3 regions of the Variovorax sp. YR752 genome follow, and region 3 is predicted to be linked to each of the others. Evidence: riboswitches for the same ligand, from Rfam matches in the RefSeq annotation. Region 3 holds a riboswitch; each other region holds the start of a gene.
What was found. A riboswitch is a leader RNA that binds a small molecule or an ion and turns the genes downstream of it on or off. The one in region 3 is predicted to bind glycine.
Positions count from the first base shown of each region.

Region 1 (3,269 bases), on a different contig from region 3:
GGTGTTGACGATCTCGATGTTGGGCTTCTCGTTCCAGCCACCGACGTTGTAGGTCTCGCCGAGGCGGCCGGCTTCGAGCACGCGGCGGATGGCGCTGCAGTGGTCCTTCACGTAGAGCCAGTCGCGCACCTGCATGCCGTCGCCGTACACGGGCAGGTTCTTGCCGGCCAGTGCGTTGACGATCATCAGCGGGATCAGCTTCTCGGGGAAGTGGAACGGGCCGTAGTTGTTCGAGCAGTTGGTGGTGACCACCGGCAGGCCGTAGGTGTGGTGCCAGGCGCGCACGAGGTGGTCGCTGGCGGCCTTGCTGGCCGAGTACGGGCTGTTGGGCTCGTACTTGTTCTCTTCGGTGAAGGCCGGGTCGGTCTTGGAAAGCGAGCCGTAGACCTCGTCGGTCGACACATGCAAGAAGCGGAAGGCCGCCTTCTGGTCGGCCGGCAGGGCGTGCCAGTAACCGCGCACGGATTCGAGCAGACGGAAGGTGCCGAGCACGTTGGTCTGCACGAAGTCTTCGGGGCCGTGGATCGAGCGGTCGACGTGCGATTCCGCGGCAAAGTTCACGACTGCGCGCGGTTTGTGTTCGGCCAGCAGGCGATCGAGCAGTGCGCTGTCACCGATGTCGCCTTGCACGAAGACATGGTTCGCGTTGCCCTTGAGCGATGCGAGGGTCTCGAGGTTGCCCGCGTAGGTCAGCTTGTCGAGGTTAACGACAGGCTCGTCGCCCTGCGCGATCCAGTCGAGCACGAAATTGGCGCCAATGAAGCCTGCGCCGCCGGTAACCAGGATCATGGAGTCCCTCGCCTGTAGAAAAAAGTTTGCTTTACGGAAAATTAACAGTCAATTATCCCATCGGTGTGAAGTGCCGATGTACAGGGCTTGGCCGGCTTGCGGGGCCCGCCTACAATCACAAACAATTGCAGGAGAGCGGGCCTCACAGAGGCCCTACCGAAGGCGCAAACTCCCATAAACGCTCAGGTCGGCCCGACGAAGTTCCAAGTGCAAACAAGGAACATCGGCAAGGGGTCAGTACTGCACTCATCGATACAGCCGTCTGGAGAGCCGCCACGCCATGTGGCGCACCGAAGGAGCAAACCCGCTGCGGGTGCAGCAGGGTGAATCTCTCAGGTACCGAGGACAGGGGGAGCGGCAACTTGGACATCGGTCGTCCGGTTGCTTGCTATTGGTTCAATAGCACTCCACGCCCGCCGTTCAAGCGCTGCAACCTCAAAGGTACTTGCAATGCGTGTGATCGTTCTTGGCGCCGGCCTGCTCGGCGTGACTTCGGCCTACTACCTCCAGCAACTCGGTCACGAGGTGACCGTGATCGATCGGCAGGCCACCCCGGCCGCCGAAACCAGCTTCGCCAACGGCGGCCAGATCTCGGTCAGCCATGCCGAACCGTGGGCCAATCCGAGCGCGCCGCTGAAGGTGCTGCAATGGCTCGGCAAGGAAGATGCGCCGCTGCTGTTCCGCATCCGCGCCGACATGCGCCAATGGCTCTGGGGCCTGCAGTTTTTGCGCGAATGCACCCCCGCGCGCACCCGCCACAACATCGAACAGATCGTTCGTCTCGGTACATACAGCCGGGAAATGTTGCAGCAATTGCGTCGAGACACCGGCCTGAGCTATGACCAGCGCACGCAAGGCATCCTGCACTTCTATACAACGCAAAAAGAATTCGACGGCGCCCTCAAGCCCTCCGAGCAGATGCGCGCCCTGGGCTGCGAGCGGCTGGTCATCTCGGCCGACGAGGCCATCCGGATCGAACCCGCCCTCGCCCACATCCGCCCGCAGCTCGCCGGTGCCACGTACACCGCCGAAGACGAGTCGGGCGATGCCAACCGCTTCGCGCGCGAGCTCGTGAAGCTGGCCGAAGCGGCCGGCGTGAAGTTCCTCATGAGTCACACCGTGACCGCGCTGCGCGAAGCCGGCGGCAGCATCGACCACATCGAGGCCACCGACAACGAAGGCCGCTTCCAGCGCATCCGCGGCGACGCCTTCGTGCTGGCGATGGGTTCGCTGAGCCCGCTGTACGCGGCGCCGCTGGGCATCCGCCTGCCGATCTATCCGGCCAAGGGCTACTCGGTGACGCTGCCCGTAAAGGACGCATCGAAGGCGCACCAGGTCTCGCTGACCGACGACGAATACAAGCTGGTGTTCTCGCGCTACACGTCGGAGTCGGGCGACCGCCTGCGCATCGCCGGCACGGCCGAACTCAACGGCTACGACCGCGACCTGAACCGCGTGCGCTGCGAAGCCATCGTACGGCGCGTCGAAGAACTCTTCCCCGGCGCCGGCGACACCGAGCGGGCGCAGTTCTGGACCGGCCTGCGCCCGGCCACGCCGAGCAATGTGCCGCTGATCGGCAAGACCAAGTTGCCGAACCTGTTCCTCAACACGGGCCACGGCACGCTCGGCTGGACGCACGCCTGCGGCTCGGGCAAGTCGATCGCGCGCATCGTGAGCGGTCTCGCACCCGAGGTCGATTTCGCGTTCGCCGGCATGCCGGCGCCCGCGCCGCGCGCCGTGCAGCCCGCACTGGGCTGACACGGCACGCACCCTCGGGTCACGCCTTGAACGTGACCCAGGGCTTGAGCCGCACGGCGCAGCGAATGAGCCCCGCGCTTTCCTGCGCATCGATCACCGCGCCGATCGGCTTGTAAGCCTGCGGCGCCTCTTCGATGCGGCGCTCTTCACGCAGCGTCACGCACTGCCAGCTGGCGTCCGCATCATCAGGTGCGGGCCGCATCGCGCGCACCTCCTGCCGCCGCATGCGCCGACCGGCGCCATGGCTGCACGACCACAGCCAGTCTTCGTGGCCCAGCCCGGTCGCGAGGTACGAGTGATCGCCCATCGACCCAGGAATCAGCGCGAGGTCGCCCGCGTGCGCCGGCGTCGCGCCCTTGCGATGGATGTTCATGCCGTGCTCGCGCAGCACCACGTTGTGCGGCACATCGACCACCAGCGTCGATGCCGTGGCGCCCAGCAGTTCGGCGAAGTCCTTGCGCACCAGCTCGGCCAGCACGACCCGGTTGGCCCACGCATAACGCGCGGCCACGCCCATGGCTTCGAGGTACTCCTGCGCCAGCGGCCCGGCCAGCCCGTACAGCCCGCTCTTCGGATGGCGCAGGCCCTGCGGCCACTCGGCCCGCGCGCGGTCCATCCAGCGGCCTCCGACATGGAACCCGATGTCGCGCGAGCCACTGTGGATCATCACGACGACCTCGCCGGCCTTGAGCCCCGCGCGGTACGCCGCATGCCGGTCCATC
Region 1 is NZ_CALRZC010000013.1:5,952-9,220, reverse strand. It holds gene rfbB (dTDP-glucose 4,6-dehydratase) at 1-789, opposite strand, end outside; glycine riboswitch at 908-997, shown strand; glycine riboswitch at 1,042-1,148, shown strand; gene AAG801_RS04840 (D-amino acid dehydrogenase) at 1,240-2,547, shown strand; gene AAG801_RS04835 (RtcB family protein) at 2,567-3,269, opposite strand, start outside.
Region 1: it holds a riboswitch for glycine, as region 3 does, so the genes downstream of both, AAG801_RS04840 (D-amino acid dehydrogenase) here and gcvT (glycine cleavage system aminomethyltransferase GcvT) in region 3, are expected to answer to the same signal.

Region 2 (3,269 bases), on a different contig from region 3:
GGTCAACACCCGCGGCACGGCGAGCAGCAGCGGCTCGACGCCGCTGCCTTCGCGCGCCGGCCGCTGGCGATGTTCCAGCGTGTCGATCAGCGCGCCGATGCGCGCGGTGTCCATCTCGAAGGCGGCGATCGAATGCTCGGAGATCTCCGCATGGAGCATCGCCGTGCGGGCGATCTCGGCCCAGCCCTCGAAGGTCTTGCGGAAGCGCTCGCGCGCCGGTGGCGCCAGTTGCTGCAGCAGCGCGGTGCACAGCGCGTCGAGCGCCACCACGTTGCCCTTGAGCTCGCAGATGCGTTCGGTGGCTTCCTGCAGGTTGTTCATGAGGGCTCCCAAAAAGAAAAAACCGCGGCCGGGGCCGCGGTTTCGAACGGGGCTCGCGAAGAGCCTGCGTGCTGGATCAGACCACGCGGATGTTCGAGGCTTGCGGACCCTTCTGGCCCTGCGTCGTCTCGAACTCTACGCGCTGGTTCTCGGCCAGGGTCTTGAAGCCGCCGCCCTGGATCTGGCTGAAGTGGGCGAACAGGTCCTTGCTGCCATCATCGGGAGCGATGAAGCCGAAGCCCTTGCCTTCGTTGAACCATTTCACGGTGCCGGTTTGAGTCGTCATGTCGATTCCTTTCAAGTTTGCTGCGCAGGCGAACGCCGGCGCAGGCAGAGACGCCAAGAAGGTCATCGATGGGAGTTCAAACCGGAGCCGGCCGGCAGAGCTGCCGGTGGCCATCAGAGAAGACTTACGAACTTGCTATCTTGATCATGCCTACCTAGCTAATGTACTCGACGCGGCGAGAGACCTTCGATTCCGAAGGCCTCTGCCCCGCCGGCGCCCGATTCAGGCGCCGCTGAAGGCGAAGTCCACCTCGGGCTTGAGGCCGCTGACGATGCGCGCGATGCTCTTGCCGGAGCCGCACGAATGCGTCCAGCCCAGCGTGCCATGGCCGGTGTTGAGGAACAGCTTCTTCAGCCTGGAGCGGCCGATGATCGGCACGTTGCTCGGCGTGGCCGGGCGCAGCCCGGTCCAGAACTGCGCCTGGCTGGTGTCGCCTGCGCCGGGGAAGAGCTGCTCCACGCGCTTGACGATGGCCTCGCAGCGCACGCGGTTGAGGTCGCGGTCGTAGCCGTTGAGCTCGGCGGTGCCGGCGATGCGCAGGCGATCACCGAGGCGCGAGAACACCAGCTTGTACTCGTCGTCGGTCAGCGAGACCTGGTGGGCCATCGACGCGTCCTTCACCGGCATGGTCACCGAGTAGCCCTTGGCCGGGTAGATTGGCAACTCGATGCCGAGCGACTTCGCATACAGCGGCGACAGGCTGCCCATTGCCAGCACGTAGGCGTCGGCGCGGATCTGCCGGAAGCGGCCCTCACCGTCGGTGGCCTCGACGTGGTCGATCTCGCCGCCGGCCTCGCGCAGCGCCGTCACCGTGTGGCTCATGAGGAAACGCACGCCGTCGGCCTCGCAGCGCTTGACCAGTTCGCGCGCGAAGCGGTTGGCGTCGCCCGACTCGTCTTCGGCGGTGTAGGTGGCGCCGGCCAGTTGGGGGCGGATGTGGCGCAGCGCCGGCTCCAGCCGCACCGCCTCGTCGGCGGAGATCACGCGGCGGTCGCATCCCAGCGCGCGCATCTGCGCGGCCGGTGCCTCGGCGGCGTCGAACTCCTTCTGGCTCGTATAGAAATGCAGGATGCCCTGCGTGCGTTCGTCGTAGGCGATGTCGCGCTCGCGGCGCAGCTGCTGCAGCGTGTCGCGGCTGTAGGTGCCCAGGCGCACGATCTGCGCGATGTTGTGCCGCGTGCGCGCCGGCGTGCATTCGCGCAGGAACTGCAGGCCCCAGCGCCACTGGCGCAGGTCGGCGCGCAGCCGGAACAGCAGCGGCGCGTCTTCCTTGCCCAGCCACTGCAGCACCTTCAACGGCGCGCCCGGGTTGGCCCAGGGCTCGGCGTGGCTGACCGAGATCTGCCCGCCGTTGGCGAAGCTGGTTTCCGCCGCCGGCGAGGCCTGGCGGTCGATCACGGTCACGTCGTGACCCTGCTGGCGAAGGAAATAGGCCGAGGTGACGCCGAGCAGGCCGGCGCCGAGAACCACCACGTTCATGGCAAGACTCCAAAGGACAGGATGGACGCACGATGTGTCGTGCGCTTGCCGCTCCCCCTGTCCTTGGTACCTGAGAGATTCGGCCTGCGCCATCGGCGCGGGCCTTGCTCCTTCGGTGCGTCACGCGGGTGACGACTCTCCAGACGGCGTTCGTGATGTGCAGTACGGGCCCTGAGCGTTCATGGGAGTTTGCGCCTTCGGGGGCCGGGCGGTGCCCGGCACTCTCCTGCAGAGATGAGATTCTAGGGCTGCGGGCTCGTCTCCTCCGCGCTCAGGAAACGTTCGGCCAGCCGAACCCAGAAGGCACTGCCCACCGCGATGTTGGCGTCGTTGAAGTCGTAGCCCGGGTGGTGGACCATGCAACCGCCGCAGGCGTGGCCGTCGCTGCCGTCGCCGTTGCCGATCAGCAGGTAGCTGCCCGGCACGCGCTCGAGCATGAAGGCGAAGTCCTCGCTGCCGGTCAGCGGCGGGCCCTGCAGCGTCACGCGCTCGGGGCCGAGCAGATCGAGCGCGACCTCGCGCGCGAAGGCTGTTTCCTCGGGCGTGTTGACCAGTACGGCGTAACCGCTGCGCCAATCGACCTTCGCCTGCACGCCGAAGCTCTCGGCCTGTGCCTGCGCCAGCGCCTTGATGCGCCGCTCCAGCAGCGCGCGCACCTCGCGGTCGAGCGCTCGCACGCTGATCTCCAGCGTGGCCGTGGCCGGAATGACGTTGTTGGCGCGGCCGGCGTTCAGGGCGCCGACGGTGACCACCGCCGCGTGCAGCGGATCGACGTTGCGCGACACCACCGTCTGCAGCGCCATCACCAGGCTGGCCGCAGCGACGACCGGGTCGGCGGCATGCTGCGGCATCGCGCCATGACCACCGATGCCGGTCAGCGTGACGGTGGCGTAGTCCGACGAGGCCATCGCCGCGCCCTCGCGCAGCACCAGGTGGCCCTGTGCAATGCCGGGCATGTTGTGCATCGCGAACACCGCATCGCAGGGGTGCTTGTCGAAGAGGCCATCGGCCATCATGCGCAGCGCGCCGCCGCCGCCTTCCTCCGCCGGCTGGAAGATCAGGTTCAACGTGCCGTCGAAGCGGCCCTGCTCGGCCAGATGCCGCGCCGCCGCGAGCAGCATCGCGGTGTGGCCGTCGTGGCCGCAGGCGTGCATCAGGCCGGGGCGCTGGCTGCTCCACTCGA
Region 2 is NZ_CALRZC010000126.1:2,454-5,722, forward strand. It holds gene AAG801_RS25115 (serine protease) at 1-321, opposite strand, end outside; gene AAG801_RS25120 (cold-shock protein) at 398-607, opposite strand; gene AAG801_RS25125 (D-amino acid dehydrogenase) at 830-2,086, opposite strand; glycine riboswitch at 2,134-2,239, opposite strand; gene AAG801_RS25130 (M20 aminoacylase family protein) at 2,329-3,269, opposite strand, start outside.
Region 2: it holds a riboswitch for glycine, as region 3 does, so the genes downstream of both, AAG801_RS25125 (D-amino acid dehydrogenase) here and gcvT (glycine cleavage system aminomethyltransferase GcvT) in region 3, are expected to answer to the same signal.

Region 3 (3,269 bases):
GGTCGGCGCGCAGCGCCTCGTTGACCTCGACGATCTCGCCGGTCACCGGCATGTACAGGTCGGCCGCGGCCTTGACCGACTCGACCACGCCGGCAACCTCGCCCTTCTTGAAGGTCCTGCCCACCTCGGGCAGGTCGACGAAGACCACGTCGCCCAGCGCGTCCTGCGCGTGCAGCGTGATGCCGACGGTGGCGGCCTCGTGGTCCTCGATGTTGATCCACTCGTGGTCGGGGGTGTACATGGTCGTCATCGGAGTTCTCCTTGGTCTGAGTGCTGCGGATTGGTGATCAGCCGCGGTGGTAGCGGTGCGGGGCGAAGGGCATGGGGCTGACGCGCATCGGCTGGCGCTTGCCACGCACCTCGGCGTAGACCTCGTGGTTGGGCAGGGCGTGGTTGGCAGCCAGGTAGGCCATCGCGATCGGCTTGCCGACGCTGGGCGCCAGCGTGCCGCTGGTCACGTGGCCGAGCTTGTGGCCCTTGGCATCGACAACGACCGCGCCTTCGCGCACAGGCATGCGCTCCAGGCCGAGCAGCCCGACGCGCTTGCAGGCCGGGCCGGCCGACAACTGCTTGTCGATCGCCGCGGCGCCCGGGTAGCCGCCGTGGCGCGCGCCACCGGCGCGGCGCACCTTCTGGATGGCCCACGACAGGCCCGCCTCGATCGGGGTGGTCTTGTCGTCGATGTCGTGGCCGTACAGGCACAGGCCGGCCTCCAGGCGCAGCGTGTCGCGCGCCCCCAGGCCCGCGGGCTTGACCTCGGGCAGCGCCAGCAGCGCCTTCGCCAGGGCCACGGCCTGCTCTGCAGGCACGGAGATCTCGTAGCCGTCTTCGCCGGTGTAGCCGGAGCGGGTGGCAAAGCAGTCGATGCCGGCGATGCGGCAGAAGGCGCCGGTCATGAAGACCAGCGAGCGCAGTTCGGGTGCGAGCCGACCGATCGCCTCGGCCGCCTTCGGCCCCTGCAGCGCCAGCAACGCACGTTCAGGCATGGGTTGCACGGTGCAGCGGTGTGCGATGTTCGTCTGCAGGTGGCGGATGTCGGCATCTTTGCAGCCGGCGTTGACGATCACGAGGAAGTCGCTCTCGCGCCGCGTGATCATCAGGTCGTCGAGGATGCCGCCGGCCGCATTGGTGAAGAAGCCGTAGCGCTGGCGCCCGGCGGTCAGGCCGACCACGTCGACCGGCACCAGCGATTCGAGCGCGGCCGCTGCGTCCTCGCCCGTCAGCCTCACCTGGCCCATGTGCGAGACGTCGAACAGCGCCGCCGAATCGCGGCAGTGGCGGTGCTCGGCGAGGATGCCTTCAGGGTAGCTCACCGGCATGTCGTAGCCGGCGAAGGGCACCATCTTGGCGCCGAGCTCGCGGTGCAGCGCGTGCAGCGGGGTCTGTTGAAGGGGAATGTCGGACATGACCGCCTCCTGGCGATGCTTCGAGGGCCTTTGCCAACCCCGACGCAGCATGTGCCGTGCCGGGTGCCGTGCCCTCTCTGTCCGCTTTACCTGAGAGATTGACGGTGCACCGTTGCCGTGTGCGCCGCTTGCCCCTTCGGTGGACCCGCTCGGGGCGGGCCTCTCTCCAGCGAGGAACGCCGCGCGTCGCCGCGTGGCGCGTGCCAGTCCTTTTGCCTGAGCGTTCGAACCGGGCCTCAGGGAACGGTTCTGCGCCTTCGGCGGCTTCACGGGGAAGCTCTCTCCTGGCGGCGGCGAGTGTAGCAGCCGGCGGCCGGGATAATCACGCCCCATGACTCCAGCAGATGAATGGTTGACGGTCGAGTCGCTCGACCTCGAGGCGCAGGGCGTGGCGCACAACGCCGAAGGCAAGGTGGTGTTCATCGACGGTGCACTGCCCGGCGAGGTGGTGCGCGTGACGGTGCAGCGGCGCAAGAACAACTGGGAGCAGGCCACCGCCGTGGCCTGGCAGCGCGAGAGTTCACAGCGCGTGCGGCCGCAGTGCCCGCATTTCGGCACATGCGGCGGCTGCAAGATGCAGCACCTGCATGTGGCCGCGCAGGTCGCCACCAAGCAGCGCGCGCTGGAAGATGCGCTGTGGCACCTGGGCAAGGTCAAGGCCGAGCAGTTGCTGCGCCCGATCGAGGGGCCGTCCTGGGGTTACCGCTTCCGGGCGCGACTGTCGGTGCGGTTCGTGGCCAAGAAGGGCAAGGTGCTGGTCGGCTTCCATGAGCGCAAGTCGAGCTACGTGGCCGACATGGAGCGCTGCGAGGTGCTGCCGCCGAAGCTGTCGGCGATGCTGCTGCCGCTGCGCGACATGGTGGCGAGCATGGACCAGCGCGACCGCCTGCCGCAGATCGAGGTGGCGGTGGGTGATGTGGTGACGGCGCTGGTGCTGCGCCACCTCGAGCCGCTGTCGGCCAGCGATCTCGAACGGCTGCGTGCGTTCGGTCGCGAGCACAGCGTGCAGTGGTGGCTGCAGCCCAAGGGCCCCGACACAGTGCACCGGCTCGACGAAGGCGGCCCGGAGCTGGCCTATACGCTGCCCGAGTTCGGCATCGAGATGCCCTTCAAGCCGACCGATTTCACCCAGGTGAATCACCAGATCAACACCATGCTGGTGTCGCGCGCACTGCGCCTGCTCGAGCTTGGCCCTGGCGAGCGCGTGATCGACTGGTTCTGCGGCCTGGGCAACTTCACGCTGCCGATTGCACGCGGCGCGCGCGAGGTGCTGGGCATCGAAGGCAGCGAGGCGCTGGTGCAGCGCTCGCGCGAGAACGCGGCGCGCAACGGCCTGGCCGCACGCACACGCTTCGAGGCGCGCAACCTGTTCGAATTGCCTGCGGCCGACCTTGCCGCCTATGGCGCGGCCGACAAGTGGTTGGTCGATCCGCCGCGGGAAGGCGCGTTCGCGCTGGCCAAGGCACTGGCCGACCTGCATGCGGATGCCTCGCTCGCGCCCGGCTGGCTGCCGCCGCGGCGCATCGTCTACGTCAGCTGCAATCCGGCCACGCTGGCACGCGATGCCGGGCTGCTGGTGCACCAGGCCGGCTATCGCTGCACGATGGCCGGGGCGGTGAACATGTTCCCGCACACGGCGCATGTCGAAAGCATCGCGGTCTTCGACAGGGACAACATCCGGTGAACGCCAGCGTCAGCATCCCGCTGTGGCTGTTCGTGCTGCTGCTGGTGCTGGCGGTGGCGGCGGCGCTGCAGTGGCTGCTGCTGCCGGGCGTGCGCTGGTACCTGCGGCGCAAGGTGCGCGGGGTGCTCGACGAGATCCAGCTGCGCCTGAAGATCGACCTGCCGCAGTTCAAGCTGACC
Region 3 is NZ_CALRZC010000285.1:1,203-4,471, forward strand. It holds gene gcvH (glycine cleavage system protein GcvH) at 1-250, opposite strand, end outside; gene gcvT (glycine cleavage system aminomethyltransferase GcvT) at 288-1,406, opposite strand; glycine riboswitch at 1,474-1,586, opposite strand; glycine riboswitch at 1,601-1,703, opposite strand; gene rlmD (23S rRNA (uracil(1939)-C(5))-methyltransferase RlmD) at 1,738-3,090, shown strand; gene AAG801_RS37190 (1-acyl-sn-glycerol-3-phosphate acyltransferase) at 3,087-3,269, shown strand, end outside.